One region of the Anaerobutyricum hallii genome, then DNA from elsewhere that is predicted to be linked to it. Evidence: a T-box and tRNA genes for the amino acid it is inferred to sense, from the RefSeq annotation. Region 1 holds a T-box; the other regions hold tRNA genes.

Region 1 (7,639 bases):
TGACTTTGCTGTGTTTGAACTTCCGCAAGCAGCAAGACTTAATACCATTGCTGCTGCTAAAAACATACTAATGATCTTTTTCTTCATAATACTTCTTCCTCTCTATATAATTTGTATTGTTGGGAAAAACACTTCCGAACTAAGAAAGTAGAGAAAATGCATCGCTGCTGTATAGTATACACACGAAATCATCTTATGATTTACGATTAATTTGCAACTCATCCGAAGATATCTTTCATGCCCCATTATTATAAGCTTTGTATACTCCTTCTCCGATTACATAAAAACAGAGAAGCCCAGATGGACTTCTCCCTCGAAATCTTCTCTGCTATTCTCTTACCTCATCGTATTTCTCGAAATATAGTACATTGTAGCATGTTATTTTTAAGATTGCAATTACTCTTTGCAAATCTCTTCATATTAATTTATATTATTTTATATTTTTGACATACCATACGCATACTTCCTGCAAACATTCGGCAAAGTATACGAGAATGTTCCACAATATCATATGACATATCGTGATTAAGCCAGTCAATAAGCTGGCCAAACAACTCACATTTTAAATAACTTATCACAAATTCCAAATCCTTTGAATCTACTCTTTCCGAATACTCCCTGGAACGAATATAAGTACGTGTCACATGCTCACAAATCTTCATGAGCTGTTTCTCATAAAATTCTCTGTTAGATGAACCATAAATATGATAAATCATTCTCTTATTTAAATTGATTTCTTTCAAGGCTGCAGTGACTTTCTCTTCAAAAGTAGATTCCTCCGGCAAATTCTCTATCACCTTCGCTGTCATCTCCACAATAATCTCTTCTAATAAAGAAGGGATATCCTGAAAATGATAATAAAATGAATTTCGATTCACACCACAGTCCTCTACAATATCTTTCACTGTAATCTGGGAAATCGGTCTTTCTGTTAGTAACTTTATAAAAGAATTTTTAATTTCTCTTTTGGCAAAAGGGGGCATTCTGTGCACTTCCTTCCTTAAATTTATCAAATTTTGTCACCTTACATGCTGCCACGCTCATTACGCACTACATGCAACATAATATCATAGATTCTTTCTTTATTCCATTAAAAATTCCAAAAAATCTATAGATTGTTTCTTTGAATTTGTGTAAAGTACATATATTCTTTATTTTTATACTTTATGATAGATACTAAATCCATCACGATTGTTTCTTTTTGTCCTGTACAGTGCCTCGTCTGCATTTCGATACAAGCTGTTAAATGTTATACCATCTTTTGGCATAAAAGCTACTCCGATACTGCAGGTTAACCTATGATCTTTTATTTCCGCTACTGGAAGTTCATGAAAATACTGTATGAGACTTTCCATTCGATGAGTCACAAACTCTTCGGAAGTTACACCTTTCATAAATATGAGGAATTCATCGCCGCCTACTCTTCCTATGATATCATTCTCTCTAAAAGAACTTTTTAAAAGATGCCCCACTTTATATAAAACTCTGTCGCCTACCGCATGTCCAAAATTATCATTAATCTGCTTAAAATGATCAACATCCAGCATAAGCAGAACCCCTCCGGATTTACTCTCTTTACTATCAAGCCATTCTGTAACTAAATTCTCCGTCCCAACCTTATTATAAAGCTGCGTCAGACCATCAATACTTGCAAGTTCCTTCATATATTTTTGCTTCTGAGACTCTCTGTATAAGATAATGAGCAGAAATGCAATCATTCCTCCACCTATAACAAAAACCAAAATAACTTGTCTGTCTTGAACAAACTGATAATCTTCCTGTGCTTTACTCTGAGGAACCACATAACAAAGCATCCAGTCATTAATTCCAAGTGTATCATAGGCAAGATACCTTACTTTTTTCCCCTCCTTAAGTACAAGAATTCCAGCTTTCTGGTTCTTTATATTTCTTTTTGTCTCTGCCATATCCTTTTTAGAAACTTCTTTATTTGTTACATAAAAATCATATACATTATCGCTAATATTGATATTTCGATACGCCTTTCCACTATCACAGGAAATAATTCTTCCGGAAGAGTCTATGATCATAGAAAAACCTACTCCATCATAAATATCGTTAAATAGCATCTGATTTAATGCGCCAACGTTATAAGAAGCCCCCAGAACCCCTATGACTTCTCCCTCTTTGTAAATAGGTACTGCAAGTATTACCTTCGTTTTTCCATCGACCATACTTTCCACAGGAGAACTCATTACTCGCTTTCCTTCCATCGCTTCTTTAAAGTACTTTCTGGTTTTCACCAACTTTTTTGCTCCATTACTGTAACAGGCATTCCCATCTGCATCAATAAGTGCAAGGAGATCTAAATCCTGTTCTTTTACAATACTCTGAATCAGTCTCTTATTTTCTCCTGAAAATATATTCTCTCTTTCCCCTACATAAGTAGCCATACCGGATAGATAACTAAATTGAATATCTATAATCGAGTTTAAATGATAACTTTGCCTTTCCACATTCGTAGCAACATTCTTCTGACTATTTATTTCCACATCCTTCTGAAGCCAGGATAAAAAAAACAAAAGACAACCTATCATAAAAATAAGAAAGGTACCTATAATCAGCAAATATTTTCTTACTTCATTCTGCTCCATTCCTTTTTTCCCCATGCTGTTCCCCTCCTTATAGAATTCTAATGATAGTACAATGTAAACTATTATTGTATTTTTTATCATACCATAATCCTTTCTCATTGTCATTTGTTTTTTACATTTGTTAACAACTTCTCAATTTAATTCATTAATGGAAACAGACAAAAAAATTCCAGCTTATAATAAAGATTATAAGCTGGAATTCTTTTTGCTGTTTATTCGCTCTATTTAAATTTCTTTTTCGATGATCTCGGCAAATTCTTCTACAGACATTGCACCTAATTCCGGACTGTCATTTTGATCTGCTACATCTCTCTTTCGAACAGATACCGTTCCTTCATTCTGTTCTTTTTCTCCAACGATCAGCATATATGGTACCTTCTGAAGCTGTGCCTGTCTGATCTTGTAACCAAGTTTCTCATCCCTGTCATCCATTTCAACACGAACCCCTTTTGCCTTCAGCTCCGCAGAAACTTTCTTAGCATACTCTGCAAATTTGTCGGATACAGGAAGAACTTTTGCCTGTACCGGTGCTAACCATGTTGGGAACTTTCCTGCATAATGTTCAATTAAGATTCCGATAAATCGCTCAATAGAACCAAATACAACACGGTGAATCATGATTGGACGATGTTTTTCTCCGTCTGCTCCAATATATTCTGCCTCAAATCTCTGTGGAAGCTGGAAGTCAAGCTGGATTGTTCCGCACTGCCATGTTCTTCCGATAGAATCCTGTAAATGGAAGTCAAGTTTTGGACCATAGAATGCGCCGTCTCCCTCATTTACTTCGTAAGGAATATTCATGGCTTTGATTGCATTTTCCAATGCATTTGTTGCTACTTCCCACTCTTCTTCTGTTCCCATGCTATCATCTGGACGAGTGGATAATTCTACATGATAAGTAAATCCAAATTTCTTATATACTTCATCAATCAATTTTACGACTTTCTGGATTTCATTTTCAATCTGCGCCTCTGTCATAAAGATATGGGCATCGTCCTGTGTAAAGCATCTTACACGCATCAGTCCATGAAGCTGTCCGGACTTTTCGTGACGGTGCACAAGGCCAAGTTCCCCAAGACGAAGTGGAAGTTCTTTGTAAGAACGAGGCTCCATCTTATAAACAAGCATTCCACCTGGACAGTTCATTGGTTTTACAGCAAAATCCATGTCGTCAATTACTGTTGTGTACATATTTTCCCGGTAATGATCCCAGTGTCCGGATGTCTCCCAAAGCTGTCTGTTTAAAAGAATTGGTGTAGAGATTTCCTGATACTCTTCTCTTGTATGAATCTTTCTCCAGTAATCAATTAATGTATTTTTCAATACCATTCCCTTTGGTAAGAAAAATGGAAATCCCGGACCTTCCTCCATAATTGTAAATAAGCCAAGTTCTTTTCCAAGCTTTCTATGGTCTCTCTTTTTCGCTTCCTCAAGCATATGCAGATAATCCTGCAATTCTGATGCTTTTGGAAAAGAAATTCCATAAATCCTTGTAAGCATCTTATTTTTCTCATCACCACGCCAATATGCACCTGCTGTAGAAAGAAGCTTAATTGCTTTAATAACACAGGTGTTTGATACGTGAGGACCCGCACAAAATTCCTCATAATCTCCCTGCTTATAAAATGTAATCGTCTCATCTTCAGGAAGTTCTTCGATCATCTCCACCTTATAATCTTCCTGTCTTTCTTTCATATAGGAAAGAGCTTCTTCTTTTTTCACTTCAAAAACTTCCAGTGGAAGGGACTGTTTTACAATCTTTTTCATCTCTTTTTCAATTGCCGCAAGATTCTCTTCTGTAAATGAAAAAGAAAAGTCAAAATCATAATAAAATCCGTTGTCAATTGCTGGTCCGATCGCACACTTTGTATCCGGATATAATCTCTTTACTGCCTGTGCCAGCACATGAGCGCTTGTATGCCAAAATGCTTCCTTTACCTCTTTGTTGTCAAAATCACCTTCGATTACCTGTCCATTTTTTTCCAGAACTTTCATTTCATTACCTCCAAAATAAGAACGAATCTGACTGGGACCTTTCTTTTTTATTTGCTCCAGGCATTTTAAGACATTAGCCTTCAAAGTCAGGAGTAATTTTCTGTAAATTAAAAAAGCACCCATAGATTACAATATGACTATAATCTAAGGGTGCAGTAAATACACGGTTCCACCTTATTATTTCACTTCAGATTCTATGATTAAATCCTATCCCTTAACGCGGGCATACGGCAACACTTGTGAAATATCCCAAAATGTCTTACCCATCTCAAAAAATACTTCTTTTCGCATCGCAGCTCAGGAATGGTTTTCATATATTTCCTCATAAATAACTCTCAGCACTCGTTACTCTCTCTGTATAATTCTAATATATTACTCTTTTCCTTCATCGCTTTTCGTTGTTTCGAGTGTATGGTAGCACTATTAAAAATATTTGTCAATGTTTTATTTTTTATACTTTTGAGGTCTGAATGAAAATCTGTCTGAAATCGTATCCTTTATATTAGAAAAATACTGTGGAAGTAAAATCTTTCGCTCTGTAGAAAACACTTCTTTCCATGAATAATTGACAGCCTCTTTCGCTTCTACAAACTTATCTTTCAAAATTATTTCCGTTAAAAGCATGGCGGCAGTCATCGCAGAAGTCATTCCCCAACCATTAAATCCTGTTGCCACATACAGACCCGGTGTTTTTCTTTCAGAAGCATAAGATCCGATATATGGTATACCATCTAAACTGAAACAATCCTGTACTTTCCAGCTCGCCTTCTCTTTTGCTTCAGGATAGTACATTGCTGCTGCCTCCCTTAGTTTCTCCCATTCATGAGCCTCCCTGTCACTTTCTGGCTTGTACATTCCTCCTGTCATTAAAAGTAAATCCCCATAACTTCGAAAAGAGAGTCCTCCCTGCGCTTCATCTGTATACATCCCATTCATCTTCTGTGCATTCCCCAGTGCCAGAATACAGGACTCTTCCATATGCAGCTTTCTGTTATACTTGCCAAGCTTCTCATAAAATGGAATATGTGTTGTGCAAATAATATGATCTGCTACCGTAACGTGTATTCCACACCATATAACATGCCTGAACCAGTCATCAATCTCTACACCTTCATATATATGTATATTCTGATGCTTTTCCAGTTCTTTTACAAGACCATTCAACAATTTTACCGGATTTAGCTTGGCCTGTCCCGGAAAACGTACTGCTCCTGATATATCAAAGGGCAATTCTGTTGTCTCACAAAAATCTGCCTTCCCGCCAATTCGATCTACTGCATCAATCTCTTTTTCAATCTTTTCTCTATCATTCTTAGAATAAACATAAGAACTCGTTTCTTCAAAATCACAATCAATCTGTTCAGAAAGTTCCCGATACTTCTGTATTGCCTGTTCATTCGCCTGAAAATACATCCTGGCCTTCTCCTCACCATCTCGTTCTAATAACTTACTATAGATCAGACCATGTTGAGAAGTTACCTGTGCCATCGCATCTTTCCCTGTTCCTTCAGCGATTCGATCTTTATCTAAAAGAATACAGTCTACTCCTGCATCTTTTAAAAACCAGGCACATAGTATACCGCATAAACCTCCGCCAACAATCGCTACATCGGTCATTTCCATGCATTCCATCTTTCCATAATCAGATTTTTCTGCTGTGTCAATACTCCTCCATATAGAATCTGACATCGATCTATCCTCCTGAAATTTATCTCAGTCGAGAAGACTCCCACCTCTTTCAGGTGGTGAGTGGCTGCTCGACTTGAATTCTCTACTATTCTTTCTGTAATTATTAACCATTATACCACCTTTAACATTTCTATTATACAACTAAAAAGAAAAAGAATGTTATTAATTTTTCTTAAACATTCTTTTTCTTCTTTTCATGCTGTTTTTTTAATATAATTACTGTTTATATAGTTTATTTTGTTTGTGCGTTATTCGTTTAATTTAAAATTTACTTTTTATATGATGCCAGATTCAAAGAAATATCCTATAATTCAGATGGCTTACTTACTTCATAATCCTTCCATGCTGTACTTTCTGTCGCACCGGACATATCTGCTTTCGTAGAATAAGAAGATACGGTTATTGTATATTCACTATTTCCTTGTACATATACCGTTCCATCTGTTCCTTTAATTGTTACAGTCCATGTACATCCTTTTGCAATGTAGAAGTTACAGTATCTCCTTCTTTCTCCCAAACCGCAAATACTAATTTCCACCTGGAGCCAGCTAGCAGAAAAGCAGAAATTTTATATCAAATAAAATGTGATGTCGGAGCAAATAAAAATGCCGAACAGGCATTTTCTATGAAGCGACTATCTTCACATTCTATTTGATATAAAATTTCTGCTTTTCGTCTGTTCTTCCAATCAAATTAGCAATTTTTTCTCTAATTCATGTAATTTTCCTGCAGCTTCCGGATTCTGTTTTTGCAGTCTTCGTTCTAAATTCTCTCTGCTTTCTACTAACTTTTCCCATATCTCTGGATTTTCTTGTTTTAATTCTATCTCCAAATGATGACGACGTTTTTCGATCATCTGGAATATAAGCTGTTTATTTTTATCCTCTTCTAGATTTGCGGAAAGTTCATCTAAATGAAGTTCCATTCTTCGAAGAACCTCATCCTCATCAATAGCACCGAGATTGTGCCATGCCTGCATTTGTTTTGAAAGACCTTTTTCCGAAATTTCTTTGATTTCCGGCCAATGATGCAGATTCGCTATTACCCGATGTACTCTTTTTTCGATTTCATTTACTGTATCTTCACCAAATGCCCATGCAAACTCTTCGAGTGTATTTTCTTCTTCGGCAGGTAATGTATGTAGCCACAGTGCTTTTTTTAATTTTTCTATTTTTTCTGTATTATGCTTATGAACAGGCAGTTTTCCTGCATGTTCCCGCAATTCTTCTAAGCTTTCCTGCAGATTTGCCGGAATACCTTCCAGTGGAAATGGTTTTTGTAATCCTGAATCAAGAAGCGCTGCCGTAATCGTTCTTCTGATACACCCTTCTTCTATTAATCCA
Region 2 (7,639 bases), 960 kb from region 1:
TCACAAGCAGGGAAATCAGACAGATAATTGATTTTCAGAAAGCTCGAAAAAGGACGTATTAAAAAAACAGGTAATTCTTACTATAATGGCGTTGTAAACAAAAAGTGCTTGAAACACTTACAAAAAACACTTACAAAGCCACAGGCAAAAATTAAAAGCAGATTTAAAAAAGGAGGATTACATGATGAATGGAAATTGGCTGGGATTAGACGGACAGGTTGTTATCGTAACAGGTGGTGCTTCCGGAATCGGAAAACACGTAGTAGACACACTTGTAAAGGTTGGAGCAAAGGCAGTTGCAGTCGATCTTAATGTAAAGACAGGAGATGAGCTTGACGGAGCATATTGTGTACAGTGTAATGTTACTGATCCGGAAAGTGTAAACCAGATGGTACAGGCTGTTCTTGCAAAGTATGGTAAGATCGATGCATTAGTAAATAATGCAGGAATTAATCTTCCAAGACTGCTTGTTGATGTAAAGGGAGAAAAACCAGAGTACGAATTAAACGAAGATTCTTTCGGAAAAATGTTTGCAGTTAATGTAAAGGGCGTATTCCTCTGTGCACAGGCAGTTGCAAGAGAACTCGTAAAACAGGGACATGGAGTTATTCTTAATATGTCCAGCGAGTCCGGAAAAGAAGGTTCTCAGGGTCAGTCAGCATACTCTGCTACAAAGGGAGCAGTAGACAGCTTTACTCGTTCCTGGGCAAAGGAACTTGGAAAGTACAATGTACGAGTTGTTGCATGTGCTCCTGGTATCATGGAAGCAACAGGACTTCGTACCGCTGCTTACAATGAAGCTTTAGCTTATACAAGAGGGGTAAAACCAGAAGATTTATCTACAGACTACAGTAAAGTAATTCCAATTGGAAGAGATGGAAAGCTTGATGAAGTAGGAAGCCTTGTAGCATACCTTGTATCCGATCAGGCAAGCTACATCACAGGAACAACAGTTAACATTTCCGGAGGAAAGTCCAGAGGATAATTACTTCAGGATAATTACTTCATAGGAATGGAAAATGGAGAGAAGAAGGAGGTCCGCTATGATAAAGATGGCGTTGGTGATTGGACTTGCATTTGTGATCCAATTTGTGTTAAGCAGTTTTCAGATGAAGAATTTCAATAATGAATTTGTCAGAATGAGACGGAAGGGCAAGGTGGCAATCGGCAGAAAGTCCGGAGGATTCCATGCAGGAGCAATTGTAATGTTCCGCATAGATGATGAGGGGATTATTCAGGAATCCAAAAAGATAGAAGGGACAACATTTCTGGCGAGAGTGAAAAATTTTCCGGGATTTGAAGGACGATACATTGGAGAATTATCTGTAGATGATGTAGAAAAAGGTCATCGAAATCTGAGAAAAGCAGTAGAGGACGCAGCGCTGACTTATAAGAAATATATAGCAGGAGAAGAAATAGCACAGCCTCCTTCCAATTTCCAGAAAGCAGGCAATATCGTAACAAATCTATTTAATCGACGCGCAGGAGCGTAAAGAGGGAGGTAACTATGAATATTTTAGTTAAATTAGCGTCAGGATTTATGAATCTTTTTACATTGGGTGGAGAGCAGTTTGTAAGCTGGGTTACAGGAATTATTCCAACTGTCTTGATGCTGTTATTATTAATGAATGCGATCATCGCATTAGCAGGAAATGAATCTGTAAATAAACTTGCAAAAGTATGTACAAAGAATCCGATTCTTCGTTATCTGGTACTTCCATTTGTATCTGCATTTATGTTAGGTAACCCAATGGCTCTTTCCATGGGTAAGTTCATGCCAGAATTTTATAAGCCAGCATACTATGCATCTGCAACATATCACTGTCATACAAACAACGGTATTTTTCCACACATCAATGCTTCAGAGCTTTTTGTATGGCTTGGAATCGCAAATGGTATCTCTGCATTAAATCTTGATACAACACCATTAGCAGTACGTTATCTTTTAGTTGGTCTTGTAGCAAACTTTATTTCAGGATGGGTGACAGAATTTACTACAAGATATGTAGAGAAGCAGCAGGGTGTAAAACTTAGCCGCACATTAAAGGCATAGGAAGATTAGAAGGAACGATAAGGGAGGAACGAAAATGTCAGAATTAAGAGCAATCAGAATAGAAAGAGGCCCACAGGGATTTGGCGGACCGTTGATCATCCGTCCAACAGAACAGAAAAATAAAGTTATGTATATTACCGGTGGTGGAACTGCACCGGAATGTCTGAAGAAAATCGTAGAACTTAGTGGAATGACACCAGTAGATGGTTTCCATGGTTCAGCACCAGAAGAAGAACTTGCTATGGTTATCGTAGACTGTGGAGGAACATTACGCTGTGGTATTTATCCACAGAAAAGAATTCCAACAGTAAACGTTATGCCGGTAGGTAAATCAGGACCACTTGCAAACTTTATCACAGAAGATATCTATGTATCTGCTGTTACATCCAAACAGATTTCTCTTGCAGATGAAGCAGATGTAGAAGAAGCTGCAAAGTCTGTAGAGACTTCTGAGAAGAAGGAAGAAAAAACAGTGAAGTTTAATGCAGATCAGAAAGTATCAGAAACACTTGCTGCACAGGAAAACAAATCTATCATCACAAAAGTAGGTTTAGGTGTTGGTAAGTTTGTAAATACATTTTATCAGGCAGGTCGTGATGCGATTCAGACATGTATCACAACACTTCTTCCGTTCATGGCATTTGTATCTTTGTTAGTAGGTATCATTAACGGTTCTGGTTTTGGTAATGCATTTGCAAAATTACTGACTCCATTAGCAGGAAATGTTTTTGGACTGGTTGCTCTTGGTGTCATTTGTTCTATTCCTGGATTATCTGCATTACTTGGACCTGGAGCGGTTATTGCACAGATTGTTGGTACATTGATCGGAACAGAAATTGGAAAAGGAAACATTGCTCCTCAGCTTGCACTTCCAGCACTTTTTGCAATCAACTGCCAGGGTGCATGTGACTTTATTCCAGTAGGTCTTGGACTTGCTGAAGCAGAGCCTGAAACAATTGAAGTTGGTGTACTTTCCGTTATGTATTCCAGATTTTTAACAGGCTGGATTCGTGTATTAATTGCATATGCAGCAAGTTTTGGATTATACGCTTAAGTAAATAAAACAAAAAGTAAATAGAGGATGTCAGAGAAGAGGAATGCTCCGGCATCCTGCTCGACTTGAATAAAATATTAAAATTAGCTCTTACATGTATTGGAGAATGTGTTACAATTAAAAGGAGCAAACTGTAGAAAGGATAGAAGAATCATGGCTATAATTTATGAGAACAAAGTAAAAGAACTTGGAAAAGATATTATGATGATGAATGGAGGAGACTTCATTATTATTTTTGGAGACAGTGCTCCGGCAGAATTAAGAGATTATTGTTACTCTGTTGATGTGAATCCGATTAATGGAGAAATCAAGGCAGGACAGACATTAAAAATTGATGAAAATGAATATAAGATTACCTGTGTCGGAGAAGAGGCACCGGTAACACTCGCAGGTCTGGGTCATTGTACGATCCGCTTTAATGGCATGACAGAAGCAGAACTTCCGGGAACTCTTTATGTAGAGGAAAAACCAGTTCCGGAAATCAAGATCGGTACAACAATCCAGATTATAGAATAAGTAGTAATTCAGAATTATTGATGATTCGTTTTGGTGAATGGATTCTGAATAATTACAGAAAATATTAATACGAAACCAAAACATAACCAGAAAATCTGAAAAGGATAACGGACAAGGTATGAAAAATTTATTTGGTGACAACAGACAGGCTAACATCCTGTCTGTTTTGCGAAAAAGTTCTACATTAAATATTGAGACACTGGCAGAACGATTTGGCGTGAGTGAGCGTACAGTTCGGAATGATATAAAAGACATTAACAAAGAATTAAAAAACAGTGGCCTGATAGAAATTAATCAGGGAAAGTGCGGTCTTAGAGTGTTTGATACGAGAGACTTTCAAAATGCGTATGCCCGTATTATAGAAACAGATGATTTGATGAATTCTTCCCACAAGAGACAGGAGTATGTTTTTGCGAAGCTTATGAGAGCGATGGAGCCGGTACTTACAGATGACCTTGCTTATGAGATGAACATAGGGCGAAGTACATTAATCAGCGATTTAAAAAAGCTTCGCCAGACAATGGAAGACTACGAGCTTGAGATTGTTGGAAAGACCAGTAAGGGATTAGCTCTTGCCGGTTCGGAACTTAATATTCGAAAGTTTGTTATGGAGAATCTTTTTGACTCTATTTATCAGAATTATCCCCAGGATGAATTGATGCTAAAGGGGATCAGAGAAGCGCTGGCTGAACAGAATTTTGAAGAATCAACACAGAAAATGTTTGAGAACTATATGACATTAATGTTTGATCGTTTTCTTACGGGACATATCATTACCCGTATGCCGGAAAAGTATTATAATTTAGTATCAAGAAACAGTTTTTCATTTGTGAATCAGTTAATTGATAATCTTTCAAAAGAATTTTACATTGAAATTCCAATAGAAGAAAAAATATTTGTTTTTCTGCCGATCATTGGTATGCGTACACCTGCAGACAGTAAAAATATGTATAGCATAGAACTCGATGAGAAGATTCAGCCATTACTGAAAAAGATTGTAGAGGGGATTCGTCTGGAATTAAATATTTCAATCGATCCTCATGAATTTGCAGAGAAGTTTATGTATCATATTATGTTTATGATAAACAGGCTTCGTTATAATGTACACATTGATAATCCGATGTTTGAAGACATTCATTACAAATATCCGCTTGCATTTAAAATGTCAGAAATAGCGGCGAGAGTAATCGGTGAGGAAGCGGAAGTTGCAGTGACACAGGCAGAACTTGGGTATCTGGCAGCTTATTTTGGGGTGTTCCTTGAAGTAAATACTTTGAATCAAAAGCAGCAAAAGATTGCAGTGATCAGCGATAAGGGAAGAGTTACAGCACAGTTATTTGCTGTGCAGATTCGTAAAGTAGTTGACAGCAGCAGTCAGCTTGATATACTGGCACCGTCTGAAGCAGTCAGTGATATTCTTGATCAGTATGATATTGTAATCTGTACAACGGAGCACATGATAGAATGTGAATGTCCGGTTATTTATATTCATGAGATTTTTGATGAGAATGAACTGAAAAACAAGCTTCGCCAGGCGAAGTTTTGTAAAGGAACAGATGCGGTGATTCTTGATGATAATTGGTATGTAATGGCTAATATTTTAAAAGAAGATACCTTTTTTAATCTTTCAGAACAAAAAGATTATATTTCCGCTTTAGACCAGATGATGGATACTCTTTGTCAAAATGGATATGTTGATGAAGACTTCAAAGAACGGGTATGGGAAAAAGAATCGAAATCCAGTATGATCATTGACAATATTGCGATTCCTCATGCTGTACAAAAGGCAGGAGATGCCATTGTGTTATCTGTGGGAGTATTTCGTGAGCCGATGCCATATAAAAATGACAATATTCAAGTTGTGTTTTTGCTGGCGCTCCCGGAAGAAATTCGAGATGAAAATCTTTTGATCTGTGTCTATGATGAGATTATGTCACTTGTAAAAAATGATGAGCTCATTGAAAAAATTACGCATTCAGGGAATTATATTGATTTTATGAAGGTATTATATAAAAGAAATTAATTGTCTGCTTAAGAGAATGTTGCAAAAACAGCCATGTACTATAACAAGGATTCCCTAATAGTACATGGTATATCTCATTTCACATTTGGTATATATAATGAAAAAGAGAATTATCCAATAATATTCATTGGATAACTCTCTTTTTCTTTTTCAGCATAGATATAAGCTGATGACGAGACTTGAACTCGAGACCTCCGCCTTACCAAGGCGACGCTCTACCGACTGAGCTACATCAGCAATTCAGATATACAAACCTGACAAAAAGGATTCTATCATGCCCTATTCGGTTTGTCAACGGAATTTTATTAAATTTTTAAAAAATATGTACTATTGGCACAATATGATGATACCAGGGTCAAAAGGTTAAAATACGGAGTAATTCGTGACATCAAATCAGGGAAAAAATACCTTTTATGATACCAAGGTCAAAAAATCAAAAATGCATATTTTTTGTCTTCTTGTCATATATTATTAGAAATCGCGATAGCGAAATAATAAGACAGGAGAAAAATATGAATAGAAAAAAACATGGGAATTACAGGCATATTTTACTGGTGTTAGTGTTGTGGCTTTTTTGGTTTCAGAATGTCAGTGCATCACAGATGCTTTTTCCATTTGTAGCGGACGACTGGATTTCTTTTGAAGGGCGTACTTTTTTACAGCTTCAGCAAGAGAAAAAACAGACAGAAATAAAAAAGCAGAGGAATCATAAAAAAAGTAATGAGAAAAGTAATAAAATAAGTAATAAGAAAAAAGTAAAAGAGACGATGGCGGTTCCGGTAAAATATGATAATGAAATCAGTGCCGGTGACCGCCAGATTCTTTATAAAGTGGTTTCTATGGAATGTGATACAGGGTACGAAGGTTCGTTAGCGGTGATTAGCTGTATGTTAAATCGTTTAGAATCTGACAAATATCCGGATGATTTAATGGATGTAGTGAGGGAAAAGGCACAATTTAGTGCATATTATGACAAAAAAACTGAGACATATCCATATATAGACAGAAAGCCATCTCAGGAATGTATACAGGCGGTAGACGATGCGCTTGCCGGCAAAAAAAGAAATCTGCCTTCTTATATCATGTATTTTCGTGCTTCTTCGTATAAAAAGCTGAAAGGTTATAAGAAATATGGGCAGATTGGAGACAATACTTACTTCTATAAAGAAGAAGACCGTTGATTTTCACTTGTACAGGAAAAATAAGTATGATATGATAGAACGCAGTTAAAGGGAATCGAAGCCTTTATAGAATTACAGGAGGATGAGAATGGAAGAAAAAGAAAAAGTATCGAAAAATTTTATAGAGATGGCGATTGATAAAGATTTAGAAGAGGGTGTGTATGATCATGTCATGACCAGATTCCCTCCGGAACCAAACGGATATCTTCATATCGGACATGCAAAGTCTATTTTATTAAACTATGGGCTGGCACAGAAGTATCATGGCAAGTTTAATCTGCGTTTTGATGATACGAATCCTACAAAAGAAAGAATGGAATTCGTAGAATCTATTAAGAAAGATGTGCAGTGGTTAGGGGCAGATTATGAAGACAGACTGTTTTTTGCATCCAACTACTTTGATCAGATGTATGAGGCAGCCGTTTCTTTGATTAAGAAAGGAAAAGCATATGTCTGTGATCTGTCCGCAGAAGAAATTCGTGAATACAGAGGAACATTAAAAGAACCTGGGAAAGAAAGCCCATATCGTAACCGTTCTGTAGAAGAGAATCTTGAACTTTTTGAAAAGATGAAGAATGGTGAATTTGCAGATGGAGAGAAAGTACTTCGAGCAAAGATTGATATGGCTGCCGGTAATATTAACATGAGAGATCCGATTCTCTACCGCGTTGCACATATGACACATCATAATACAGGAGATAAATGGTGTATTTATCCAATGTATGATTTTGCACATCCAATTGAAGATGCAATCGAGGGTGTAACACATTCTATCTGTACGCTGGAATTTGAAGACCACAGACCTCTTTACG
Region 3 (7,639 bases), 2.4 Mb from region 1:
AAAAGAATAACAATAGACTTCTTGTATTTATGTATGGTATCTCCATTTGGAAATTCATAAAGTTTCAAAATAATGCCTCCTTTTTAGCTTTCTGGTGCCTCGAAGCTTCTATCTAATGTAATAATACATTCCATAAGGAATGCGGCTGGTAATTGCATGACCTTAGAGAACAAATACAACCGTGGGACACACGGGGATGGCTCGCATATGCTTAGCACAGTAGTGCTATCGAACGAGAACCAAACTTGCCGAGGTTGGGAAGCCCCACACCTCTACGGGTGGGGAGGATGTCACCCTAAGTATTTGGCTAAAAATACAACAACGATTAAAATAACCGTTAGAAAAAACATAGTGTTCATTGGAACATTGAGACGTGGGAGTCCACCCTGGTCCGGACGTATTTCAAAATTGTTTCGGTTTTCCCATGCTTCTTCTAAACGCTCTTCCTTTGTCTGGTTCTTCCAGCGTTCCATATTTTCTTTGCTTGTTTCTTCAAAGAGAGCAGAATCGCTTTTTAATCCAAGCGCAGCCCGGTCTCTCGAAGATAATGTTTCATCTTTTCGAATATCGTACCCACATACGGGGCATATTTTTTCATCAAATGGATAAACTTTACCACATTTACGGCATTTAATCGTTGTCATATAGAACCACCTCTTTTTTTAAATTATTAGAATTATAACACGCTTATTATAACTTGACAAGAATACGGAAAATGGCTTATCATATAAAGATAAAGTAACTGTTTGAGAGAATGAGACAGTTAATGTACTCTCGGAACATTTTTGTACTTCGAGAATACATATTAGAATCAGGAGGAAGAATAATGACAGTTGAGATGTGGATGGGGCTTGGAATTGTTGTTGCAATCATCGGCTTTGTTATGTGGCGTGTAGGCTTGAGTATGCAGGCAAAGAGAAATCGAAACGCAGGTATGGTTACTATGATAGCGTGGTTACTTCTCATGGTTGGAGTAATGACCGCCTTTTCATTCTTTAGAGTAAAGTATTTAAGCTGATAAGTGGATAATATAGTAAAAGAGAAATAGGAGAGCATTATGAGGATTTCAACAAAAGGTAGATATGCTCTTCGTTTAATGCTTGATATTGCTATGAATGATGCAGAAGGGAAGCCAGTGAGAGTGAAAGATATTGCCAAACGGCAGGAAGTGTCCGGGAAGTATCTGGAGCAGATTGTTTCGGTACTGACCAAGGCAGGATATTTGAGAAGTATTCGTGGCCCTCAGGGTGGATATCTCCTCACAAAGCATCCGGATGAGTATACGGTAGGTATGATTCTGCGAATTACAGAAGGCAGTATGGAGCCGGTTCCTTGTCTGGAAGAAGGAAGTGAAGTTTGCGAAAGAATGGAAGAATGCATAACGATTCCTCTCTGGAGAAAGCTGAACGAGGCAATCAGCGGGGTGCTTGACCATACGACATTAGCTGATTTGATTGAATGGCATTATGCGAAGAATGGAAATGATTATGTGATTTAAAAAAAGCTTCTGGAATTATAGAAGAGTATGATTTCAGAAGCTTTTTTCTATAAAGAAGAACAGAATGAGTTTTTACAAAACAGGAAAGTAAGCAGGAATCTGACGAAGAATATCGAGGTGTTCTTGAAATTGACATTTTTGTATTTTGGAAGGGAAGGATAAAATGATAGGACAGTATACAACACAACAGTGGCTTTTATATTTTTATGTGTATTGTTTTCTTGGGTGGATTTTTGAATCCTGCTATGTATCATTTAGAAAAAAACAGTGGGTAAACAGAGGATTTCTCCATGGACCGTTTTTACCTATTTACGGAAGTGGAGCAGTGATGATGCTCTTTGTGTCAGAACCATTTAAAGATAATCTGATACTCACCTATTTTGCAGGTGTGGTGGGTGCAACGCTGCTGGAGCTGGTAACCGGAGCAGCAATGGAAGCATTGCTTAAAGTAAGATACTGGGATTATTCCAACCAAAAGTTTAATTACAAAGGATATATCTGTCTGTCCTCTTCGGTTGCCTGGGGATTTTTGACGATATTGATGAACGAAGTATTCCATCCGGCAATCTTACACGTGCTTGCCGTCGTGCCAAAGATGACAGATGAAATCTTTGTGTGGGTAGTAAGTGCAGGTCTTGCGGTCGATCTGTGTATTTCTGTACGTGATGCAATTGATCTTAGAAATATTCTTGTTGGAATGGAAAATGTACGAAAAGAAGTGGTTATATTAAGAAAGAGAGCAGATGTTGTTATCGCTGTTCTTGATCAGGAGTGGAGAGAATATGTTAAGAACCATCCGGCAGTAGAGCGTATGGATGAAATAGGAAAAGAAATAGAACTGCGTCTGGCTAAGATGAGAGAAATGGCAGAGCTTCCAAGGCTTCCAGAACATCAGAAACTCGAAATGCTTGATATGAAAGAAAGAATCGGAAAGTTAAAAGAACGTAATTTCCGCCTGAAAAGAAAGGGAACCGGCAATGTCCGAATGCTTATTAAAGGAAACCCTACTATGGTCTCTCCAAAGTATACGGATGCCTTTAATCAGTTAAAAGGATACTTAGCGGATTTTGAAGAAAAAAGAAAAGGGAAAAAATAACAATTTTTTTAAGATATTGTGAAGAGTGGGAAAATACATTGACTTATTAAGAAAGTTGCGTTACATTTTTAAGATAATAAATTGTGCAGGCATCTGTATTATTTATACAGTTTATACATCATGACGCGCATCTCGCAGCAAAAATGTCAGGACATTCCTGAATATATAGCAATCGGGCAAAAAGGTGATATTATGACAGAAAAATTAAAGAATTATAAGCATGGTTTACTCCTGCTATACTTTCCGTTTTATTTAGCGGCATTTTCCTATTTAGAAAAAAGAGTGCCGGATCAATTACATATTATTGACTGTGCGATTGATCGGTATATTCCCTTTATAGAAGTATTTATCATACCGTATCTTTTATGGTTTGCGTATATTGCAATAGCAGGTATTTACTTTTTCTTCCAGGAAAAGGAATCCTTTTGTAAGTTAATGTATTTTGGCATGATTGGAATGACGATATTTATTATTGTTTCTTATGTATATCCGAATGGCTTAGAACTTCGGCCAGACACATTTACAAGAGACAATATCTTTATACAGCTTACCAGAAAGATCTACTCGATGGATACGCCGACAAATGTACTTCCGAGCATTCATGTGTTTAACTCGATGGCAGTGTATTTTGCCGTAAAAAACAGTCCGTATCTGAAAGAAAAGAAAGTGATAAGAGGAGCGGCTTTTTTTATGACTACTTCTATTATCCTGTCCACCATGTTTTTAAAACAGCATTCCGTTGTGGATGTACTTACTGCATTGATTTTATCTTATGTAAGTTATGATATTATTTATAATGAAAGAACAGAAAAGATAAAAGAAGGATTAGAAGAACTAAAATTTCGCAGAAAACGCAAAGAATTCTCCAAATTTTGACCTTTTCCTGCATTGGTTGATGTGATAGAATAGATATAACAAAATGTTGCAGATGAGGAAGTGTAGACATGCGAAAGATAATATTTATTGGAAGAAGTGAGGCGGGGAAAACAACACTCACACAGGCGATGAAAGGCAAGAAGATTGTTTATCATAAAACACAGTATATTAATCACTATGATGTGATTATAGACACACCGGGTGAATATGCCGAAACAAAGGAACTTGCCGGTTCCCTCGCTGTATATAGTGCAGAAGCAGACGTAGTAGGTCTTTTGATCAGCGCAACAGAACCGTTTTCCCTATATCCGCCAAACGTAACAGCGCAATCTAATAGAGAAGTAGTTGGAATCGTAACGAAGTGTGACCATTGGGCAGCGAACCCAGAGCAGGCCGCTGACTGGCTAAGACTTGCCGGTTGTAAGAAAATCTTTATGACAAGCTCATTTACAGGCGAAGGTATCGCAGATATAATTTCCTATCTGAAAGAGGAACATGATAAGCTTCCATGGGAAGAAGTCAAGGCACAGTACGACCATCTTGGCTATGGAAAAGGAGAAAGCGATCAACAGCTTAATCTTAACGGCGTAATCGTATAATTCATGTATGATTTATAAACAAACGAAAACAGACGAAAAGCAGAAATTTACTATAAAAGAAAATGTGAAGATAATCGCGGCGCAGAAAATGCCTGACTGGCATTTTTACTTGCTCCGACATCACATTTTCTTTTATAGTAAATTTCTGCTTTTCTGTTTTTCTGTTTTTGGGCGAATTAAAAAACTCATATTCATGTGCTTTATAACGCATAGATTGCTTTTTTTATGAATTTTAATTAAAGCTTCTGGTTTTCTTATTTTGATTATAATTCTTATTTTAATTATAGTTTGTAAAAAAATTCCAGGAAAAGTTTCTGGAAAATAAAAAAAGCTCCCTGCCGGACTTGAACCGGCGACCTACGCATTACGAATGCGTCGCTCTACCAACTGAGCCAAGGAAGCTTGTCAAAAACTGACCTAATCATTTTACTATACTTTTAGAAAAAAAGCAATAAAAAAATATTAATTTACTATTTGATTTCTTAGGGGAAACAGACGAAAAAAGAAATAATACCATATCCCATCTGCTCTGTAGTCGCTGTGTTTAAAATGCTCATCTGCATCATAAACACGCTCCGAAGCCGCATCTGGGATATGGTATTATTTCTTTTTTCTGTGTGTTGGCTCCAGAAGGAATGAATGTAATAGTCTTTGGGGAGAGAAGGGGGAGAGGTCAGAAGACTTCTGTTTGCTCGGAAGATGTATCGTCAGATTCATTAGGAGAAAACAGACGAAAAAAAGAAACAATGTCATATCCCATCTACTCTGTAGTCGCTGTGTTTAAGATGCTCATCCGCATCTAAAACACGCTCCGAAGCCGCATCTGGGATATGACATTGTTTCTTTTTTCTGTGTTTTGGTTCCAGGAGGAATGAACGTAATAGTCTTTGGGGAGAGAAGGGGAGAAATCAGAAGACTCCTGCTTGCTCGAAAGGTACACCATCCAGAAGAGAAAAATGATATATTGCCACAATATAGTAGTGAATTTATCGTATACAATGATAGCTGACGATATTATCTTATCAGCATTGACAGCATCGCGGAGACAGTATCAGAATAAGTCATAACTTTCTGACCCCTTCCCCATCTCTTTTCCAAAGACTATTACATTTATTCCATGGGGTACAATACACAGAAAATAAAAATAATAGACTATAGAAAATGTAATGCGAGAGCAAGTAAAAATGCCGGCAGGCATACTTTCTGGGTAGCAGTAGACTTCTGACCTCTCCCCCTTAATTTCTCCTAAAAACTATTGCATTCATTCCTTCTGGAGCCAAAACACAGAAAAATAAAAAGAATAGACCATAACAAATGTAATGTGAGAGCAAGTAAAAATGCCGAACAGGCATTTTTTACGCAGTGATATCTTTACATTTGTTATGGTCTATTCTTTTTATTTTCGTCTGTTTTCTCTCAATGAATTAAATAGTAAAATAGTGTATTATAGAGTATAGTATATTTTAAGAAAGAAGGACAAGTCATGAAATACATAATCATCGGAGCAGGTGGAACAGGAGGAATACTTGGATTCTACATGACAAAGGCAGGAAAAGATGTAACACTTATCGCAAGAAATGCACATTTAGAAGCTATGCAAAAGCAGGGACTTTCTGTTGAAAAAATGTGGATAAACGAAACGGAAAGCATACCTGTCGGTGCAGAAAGTATGGAATCTTATGAGGCAAAAGGAGAAAAAGCAGATGTAATTCTCGTTTGTGTTAAAAAATATTCTCTCGATTCCTGCATTCCATTTATTCAAAACATTTCCCATAAAAATACGATAGTTGTTCCAGTATTAAATGTTTATGGAACAGGTGCGTATCTTCAGGAGAAACTTCCAAAGGTTCTTGTGACGGATGGATGCATCTACGTTTCTGCTAATATTAAACAGGCAGGAGTATTATTGCAGCATGGAGAAATATTAAGAGTATTTTTCGGTGTAAGGGAAAAGGAAGATTTGAAGAAATTAAATGGACAGTTGGATGGTGAATATAAAGCAGAAAGATTATTGAAAAAGATTGCACAAGATTTTAAAGACAGTGGAATTGATGGTATTTTATCAGATAACATAAAACGGGATGCCTTGACTAAGTTTTCCTATGTGTCTCCAATCGGAACCGCAGGACTTTATTTACACGCTATTGCAGGAGATTTCCAACGAGAAGGAGAAGCCAGGGAACTTTTTAAGACATTAATTCGAGAAATTGTTACACTAGCTAACGCAATGGGAATCACTTTTGAAGAAGACCTTGTAGAACGTAACTTAAAAATCCTTTCTAATTTGCCAGAAGAGGCAACAACATCTATGCAAAGAGATGTTATAGAAGGAAAACAGTCGGAAATTGATGGGCTGGTATATGAGGTTGTACGGATGGCCAAAAAGTATGGGGTAGAAGTGTCAGCGTATGAGAGAGCGGCAGAAAAGTTTCGGGAGATGGAGGTGAAATAGTATAGAAAATGACATAGCTTAGTTGACAGATTGGAATATATACAGTATTATTAATTAACGCAATGCGTTTTGTGATTGAATGGAGAGAGGTTGTGGGTAGAGGAAGAGAAATAAAAGAACTGCGAGAAAAAATGGGAATGAACCGCAGAGAATTCAGTGATTACTATGGAATACCATATCGTACGGTTCAGGACTGGGAAGCAGAAAAACGCCAATTGCCAGACTATCTGTTACGTTTGATTAAATATCGAGCAAAGATGGAGGGAATGGTGAAAAAAGATAAGTCGTAAGACTTATTTTTTTACCACTTAATTAACGCAATGCGTTATAATTGTTTGAGCTTAATGTTATAATTTGAAGACGAATGGTGGTATAGTATTATGAATCGAAAAGTAAGTGTAATTGAAGATTTGGATGGGAAAAAGATAGTTTTTATCCATGATATTAAATTTAAAGGGAAACGAGCGGTGAATTGGAATGAGGTTAAGGAGTATCTGAAAAATTATGTAGGAGAGTTCTATAATATTGTAGCCAATAATGAAATGATATATATAGGGAATGATTTGCCTAGTGAATATACTGGATCAAAATATACATATAAATTAAAAGGTACGGTTGCAAAAGCTAAGGCAAATGCAGCACAGGGGATTCCAGAATTATTGGAAACAGCACAAGGTGGGAGCTATAGAGAAAATCATAAAGAAAAGCATAATCGTAATGCTAAATATGGTTGGTATAGATATGATTCAAGATTTGCTCTTCCTGTATATAATGAACAGGAGGAGATTGAAAGATATAATGTTTTTCATGCTTCGATGATTATTAGACATTCAGAAGACAGAAAAAAATATTTATATGATATTATAGACATAAAAAAAGAAATGAGCAACTCGCTTGAATAATAAAATCGTACACGACACAAAACCCATTTCTTGTTTATATAATACATCATAAAAACAATATATGCAAGAAAAATAAAAAGTCAGTATTCTGCTTGAGTAATAGTTGCGTAAGAATTAGGATGAGGAAGTATAATGAATAATATTGGTGCATTTAAGAAAAAGTGGATAGAGAATCCATCGGATGAAAAAGGTGTTTTACTCTATCTTCCAGTCAGT

The links. A T-box is a leader RNA that pairs with one kind of tRNA and senses whether it is charged. The one in region 1 lies ahead of thrS (threonine--tRNA ligase), so its partner is inferred to be a tRNA-Thr.
Region 2: it has a tRNA-Thr gene. The T-box ahead of thrS (threonine--tRNA ligase) is inferred to sense a tRNA for this amino acid. The anticodon was not compared.
Region 3: it has a tRNA-Thr gene. The T-box ahead of thrS (threonine--tRNA ligase) is inferred to sense a tRNA for this amino acid. The anticodon was not compared.

Annotation. Positions count from the first base shown of each region.
Region 1 is NZ_LT907978.1:3,007,005-3,014,643, forward strand. Features, by position in the region: gene EHLA_RS13675 (transporter substrate-binding domain-containing protein) at 1-87, opposite strand, end outside; gene EHLA_RS13680 (TetR/AcrR family transcriptional regulator) at 426-983, opposite strand; gene EHLA_RS13685 (sensor domain-containing diguanylate cyclase) at 1,158-2,627, opposite strand; gene thrS (threonine--tRNA ligase) at 2,838-4,607, opposite strand; T-box leader at 4,751-5,005, opposite strand; gene EHLA_RS13695 (NAD(P)/FAD-dependent oxidoreductase) at 5,052-6,296, opposite strand; gene EHLA_RS13700 (hypothetical protein) at 6,601-6,834, opposite strand; gene EHLA_RS13705 (SulP family inorganic anion transporter) at 6,985-7,639, opposite strand, start outside.
Region 2 is NZ_LT907978.1:2,043,578-2,051,216, reverse strand. Features, by position in the region: gene EHLA_RS09360 (SDR family oxidoreductase) at 185-985, shown strand; gene EHLA_RS09355 (transcriptional regulator GutM) at 1,044-1,493, shown strand; gene srlA (PTS glucitol/sorbitol transporter subunit IIC) at 1,508-2,053, shown strand; gene srlE (PTS glucitol/sorbitol transporter subunit IIB) at 2,088-3,107, shown strand; gene EHLA_RS09340 (PTS glucitol/sorbitol transporter subunit IIA) at 3,261-3,623, shown strand; gene EHLA_RS09335 (BglG family transcription antiterminator) at 3,742-5,646, shown strand; tRNA gene EHLA_RS09330 (tRNA-Thr) at 5,811-5,883, opposite strand; gene EHLA_RS09325 (cell wall hydrolase) at 6,159-6,827, shown strand; gene EHLA_RS09320 (glutamine--tRNA ligase/YqeY domain fusion protein) at 6,910-7,639, shown strand, end outside.
Region 3 is NZ_LT907978.1:635,928-643,566, forward strand. Features, by position in the region: gene EHLA_RS02815 (adenosylcobinamide amidohydrolase) at 1-68, opposite strand, end outside; gene EHLA_RS02820 (hypothetical protein) at 291-644, opposite strand; gene EHLA_RS02825 (hypothetical protein) at 827-1,018, shown strand; gene EHLA_RS02830 (RrF2 family transcriptional regulator) at 1,058-1,498, shown strand; gene EHLA_RS02835 (putative ABC transporter permease) at 1,662-2,594, shown strand; gene EHLA_RS02840 (phosphatase PAP2 family protein) at 2,787-3,470, shown strand; gene EHLA_RS02845 (EutP/PduV family microcompartment system protein) at 3,539-4,069, shown strand; tRNA gene EHLA_RS02855 (tRNA-Thr) at 4,399-4,471, opposite strand; gene EHLA_RS02860 (ketopantoate reductase family protein) at 5,553-6,521, shown strand; gene EHLA_RS02865 (helix-turn-helix domain-containing protein) at 6,584-6,811, shown strand; gene EHLA_RS02870 (hypothetical protein) at 6,902-7,423, shown strand; gene EHLA_RS02875 (hypothetical protein) at 7,556-7,639, shown strand, end outside.